2 regions of the Roseivirga sp. BDSF3-8 genome follow, and region 2 is predicted to be linked to the other one. Evidence: riboswitches for the same ligand, from Rfam matches in the RefSeq annotation. Region 2 holds a riboswitch; the other holds the start of a gene.
The links. A riboswitch is a leader RNA that binds a small molecule or an ion and turns the genes downstream of it on or off. The one in region 2 is predicted to bind thiamine pyrophosphate.
Positions count from the first base shown of each region.

Region 1 (2,470 bases), 3.5 Mb from region 2:
CGCCGTCATAACGGTTCCATCCGCCGCCTACAATAAACTGCAGGGCTTCAGTTGGCCGGTAGTCAGCAGAGAAAATTCCTCCGTAGAAGTCATTATCAAGCCAGCGACGCCTGATGAGGTCTGAGTTGGTAATGATAGAATCACCGATCACCGGGTAATCGAGCCCATAATCGGCTAGATCGTCGCTGACCTTAAACTGCTCGTAGTAGCCACGTCCGTAGGTGTAATGGAGTGCGGCATTAAAGCTGAGTTCTGGATTGGCCTCGTAGGAATAGATGAGTTGATAGTGATCCTGCTGATAGTTATCTGTCTCATTATCATAAGGATCTTCACGCTGAAAATTGTCCGTACCTGCAAAGTTAAAGGTAGGATCTGACTCAACGAGGGACTCGGGTACTCCGTACCAGGCCTGGTAGGTTTTTTCCTTGCCACTGAATACGTTAAGTTTCACAAGGCTTTTCTCACCATAATAGCCTCCTGAGAGGTAATAGCTCTGCAGATCGGAAGAGGCTCTGTCTATGTAGCCATCTGAAGTGATCTTTGAGAGCCTGGCATCTACGGCAAAGCGGTCGTTGAGCAGGCCTGTACCTGCCTTTACGGTGTGCCGCCAGGTATTAAAGCTACCAAAGCCGTTCTGTAGTTCGGCATAGGCCTGGCGATTAAGGTCCAGGGTATTGAGGTCAACAGTGGCTCCGAAGGCTCCTGCGCCGTTGGTGGAAGTACCTACTCCACGCTGAATCTGTACGTTCTCTACGGAGCTGGCAAAATCGGGCATGTTTACCCAGAATACACCCTGTGACTCGGCATCATTGAGGGGAATACCATTTATTGTGACGTTGATCCGGGTTGGGTCACTACCCCGAATCCTGATGCCTGTATAGCCTACTCCGGCCCCGGCATCAGAGGTAACGACCACGCTAGGCTCAAGATTCACCAGGTAGGGAATGTCTTGCCCAAGGTTTTGCTTGTCCAGTTCTTCCCGGCTTACCTCGGTATAGGTAACGGGGGTTTTGGCTGATGCCCTTACGCCGGTAATGACTACCTCATCGGTAAGGATATCTGACTCCTGCAAGGTGATGGTAAGATCCTGCGCTTTACCAGGAGTAAGGCTACGGGTAACGGTTTGGTACCCGATAAAGCGGACTTCCAGTGTATACTGTCCTGCGGGCAGACTAAAAGAGAAGCTACCATCGGCAGCGGTGACTAGTCCGCGACCTGTTTCAGGAATCACCAGTGTGGCACCGGGAAGACCCTGGTTATCGCCGGCATCAAGCACACGGCCGGTAACCTTAAAGCTACCTTTCTGTGCCAATAAAGGCACAGTGGCAACTATTAAAAATAGAAGTGTCAAGGCTGAAGCAGCCTTCGTTCGAATGCACATTTGCATAGTTTAGTATAAAATGAAGTACGACAATGGCAGGAGTGGGGAGTACTCTGCCGTTTCTCATTCCCTACGCCGGAATTACCCGGATCAGGTGTTTGTCCGTGTTAAGGACAATGGGTATTCTCTCAGCCCGTACCGGGCACCCCCGAGAATGTCCCTACCGGAAGGTTGTTTCAGCCCTCCAGTAGTTCGTTTGTATATAAGGTTTCTTTTTTCATGGTAGCGTAGGCCTGCTCTTCCAGCATGCCTTTCTCAAAAAGGAAATCGATAAATCGCTCCCACCTCTGTTCTTCCATGATGCCAAAGCGGCCTTTTTCATTTAAATAATAGGAGGATATCCTACGCTGGCTTTCAAGTAGAAAATCTCTGTCCTGCAAGGATGGATGATTTGAAAGTTGCTGCAGGCTGTCCACAGCCTCTTCAGGATTGGAAGCTGCCTCTATATATCCCTTTGCGGTAGCACGAATAAAGCGTGAAAGCTTTTCTTTGTCCCTGCTAAGGGCAGAGTAAGAAGCCAGTAAAACAGGTGAATAGCCATAGGGCACCTGGTAATCGTCCATACGAAAGGGGTGGAGGCTAACTCCGCGACGTTCGGCTTTGAGGCCTTCCCAGGGCATAAACACCCAGGTGGCATCGGCTTCTCCGGTGATCAGGGTATCCCAAATGCCGAGTTTGGGAGGGGTAATTTCCTTCACCTCCCCTTTGCCACCGGCATTACGGATCATTTCTTTGAGTATCAGCCCTTCATAGCGGGCATTGTAGCTTGCATAAACTTTATTATCAAGCTGGGCAGGACTATCGATGCCACTAACACTGAGGGTAACGATGGCACTGACATCCTGCTGAAGAATGGCAGCAATGGCTACCAGCTTTTCGTATTCGGAATGGATAAAGTAACTGATTACGGACTCTGAGGGGGCAATGGCTACATCGGCCTGACCCAGGGCCAGTTTTTTAGCGGGAGTAAGAGCATATTCATCTGCTGAAGGAGAAACCAGATTCACCTCAAGTCCCTCAGCCTTGTAATAGCCTTTATGCTTAGCTAAGAATAAGCCTGAATGTATGGTATTCGGTGTCCAGTCCAGC
Region 1 is NZ_JBGNFV010000001.1:1,694,670-1,697,139, forward strand. Features, by position in the region: gene AB9P05_RS06790 (TonB-dependent receptor) at 1-1,381, opposite strand, end outside; TPP riboswitch at 1,432-1,539, opposite strand; gene AB9P05_RS06795 (ABC transporter substrate-binding protein) at 1,558-2,470, opposite strand, start outside.
Region 1: it holds a riboswitch for thiamine pyrophosphate, as region 2 does, so the genes downstream of both, AB9P05_RS06790 (TonB-dependent receptor) here and AB9P05_RS21430 (class I SAM-dependent methyltransferase) in region 2, are expected to answer to the same signal.

Region 2 (2,470 bases):
ATGGGAGCAAATTATGCTAAAAAATCCTATCGAAATGAAAGTAGAAAAATAATTCTTACCCGTAGGTTAAAATGTCTTATATTTTATAAGGATATTAAATAATGAATTAATAGTACGGTTTTTTTATAATATACATTTACAATATAAATAACACTTAATATGAAAATCAATATACTGCTTTTCCTCTTTATTGCATGTCTATCTTGCTCTGAAAGCTCAGGAGACTTTGTTGGAGAATGGGAACCGATTAACCATCGGAATAAGTATGAACGAATAACTATAGAAAAAGCTGATGCAGACGAATTAAGGGCGGTATGTAAGGGTCGATCTAATAGCATGAATGTAATATTAGTGCCAGTAGATGATGATACGTATAATAGTAAAGAGAGTATCTTCGGAATGTATTTTACTTTGAAGTATAAGGATGGAGTACTAATTGATTATGCTTTAGGGCAGGAGTATAAAAAATCAAATAAACAACCATCCAAAATTTCTCCAAATTAATTTTTCTCCCCGCGTGAGGGATAGAGCCATTGTTGGAGCCCGTATTGGCCTTGAGCGCCTGCAGGCGACTTCCGATAGCCCGACCCGGCCGGTCGCCTATACGTGACGGTCGGGGCACGCCCAAAAACAAATTATGACAACATTCGGATACCCCAACCCCCAACCCACTCCCCCAACCCCCTGATAAATATGATTTTACCCTTGGGAATGCGGAATCATAAATGATTTGACTATGTTTGGGGTACATAAGCACGGGGTGCTCGCCGGTGAGGTGGGCTGAGATGATACCCGCAACCTGATTTGGATAATGCCAACGTAGGAATGCAATTTCAAGGTTCTATTTCCATAGAAGCTCTATTCTGGCAGGTATTCGGTCGGGGGGGCGCTTTTTTTATTTGAGGTGATATATGGAAGTAGACAAAATAAACTCGGGCCTGATCCCGCAAAGCCAGCCCAACTGGCAGGGGAGGCCGGAATGGTTCTTTAATCGTGAGCATACAGATACCTATGAGCTGTGGTACGAAGGCCGCTACAAGCGGGCGGAGGTATGGCAGAAGAAGGTAATGGAGCAACTGGTGTCAGGCGACGGGCGCATCAAAACGCTGCTGGAGTTTGGCTGCGGTACCACCCGCTTTACCCGCTGGTGGAAGGAGATAGGCATAGAGGCCACGGGCGGGGACATCTCTCCGCTGATGCTCTCGCAGGCGCTGCACCTGTTTGAGGGTGACCTCGTGATGGCCGACTCGCATCATATGCCGTTTAAGGACCACACCTTCGACGCGCTGGCGTTCATCACGACCTTTGAGTACTACAAAGACCCCGTGCAGGTCATACGGGAAGCGGCCAGGGTGGGCAAATACGGCATTGCTATGGGCATGATGAACCGTAACTCGCCCAAGGTGGTGCGCAGGAGAGTGCAGCAGCTTTTTGGCAAAAACCCCTTTTACGTAACCGCGACATTCTACACACCCGCTATGCTGAAGGACATTATAAAGGAGGCGCTGAAGGGCCGGGACTATAGCATTGAGTGGACGGCAACGGGCCTGCCAAAGTGGTTTCCCGTGCAGCAATGGAACGTGCCCGTGGGTGACTTTTTTGGCCTGTATGTGAAACTGAAAGACGTATACTGATATGAGCGATAGCAAACTGGGCAAGATCGAGCACCATTTATTCCAGCAGTTTATACAGGACAAGTGCGGTGCGCCACGCGGTGAGGTGATGGCAGGCCCGCAGTTCGGGGTAGATGTGTCGCTGGTAGACCTGGGCGGCGGCCGGGCGATGGCGCTTACCAGTGATCCGCTGTCGCTGATACCTTCGCTGGGGCTGGAGGAGTCGGCCTGGCTGTCCGTGCACCTGATGGCGAATGACATGGCCACTACCGGCTATGCGCCGCAGTTCGGCCAGTTTGTGCTGAACCTGCCTGCCACTTTTAGTAAAAGTGATTTTCATACCTACTGGGAGCATATCCATCGGATGTGCAAGGACATAGGCATGGCGATTACGGGCGGCCATACCGGCTTTATAGAGGGGCAGAACAGCACCATAGCCGGGGGCGGCACCTTCATAGCGATAGGGGAAAAGGACAGGATGCGGGTGTCTAAACATGCGCAGCCCGGCAATAGCCTGCTGGTGACCAAGCAGTGTGCCTTGTCTTCTTCGGCCATCCTGGCCATGAGCTTTCCTGAGACCGTGAAGGATAAAGCAGGAGCAGAGGTGTATGAGGAAGGCTGCCGGGCCTTTTACCGGACGTCTTCGCTGCCCGATGCGCTGGCGGCGGTAGGCGAGAACCATGAGCATGACGACATTACAGCGATGCACGATGTAACGGAAGGCGGCGTGCTGGGCGCTATTTACGAGCTGGCGACTGCCTCGGGCAATGGCGTAGCCGTGCACAATGAAAAGTTGCCGGTAGGAGAGGTGCAGCAGCAGATATGCCGGGTCTTTGACCTGGACCCGCGGTACTGCA
Region 2 is NZ_JBGNFV010000001.1:5,242,422-5,244,891, reverse strand. Features, by position in the region: gene AB9P05_RS21435 (hypothetical protein) at 160-504, shown strand; TPP riboswitch at 747-843, shown strand; gene AB9P05_RS21430 (class I SAM-dependent methyltransferase) at 912-1,634, shown strand; gene AB9P05_RS21425 (AIR synthase family protein) at 1,636-2,470, shown strand, end outside.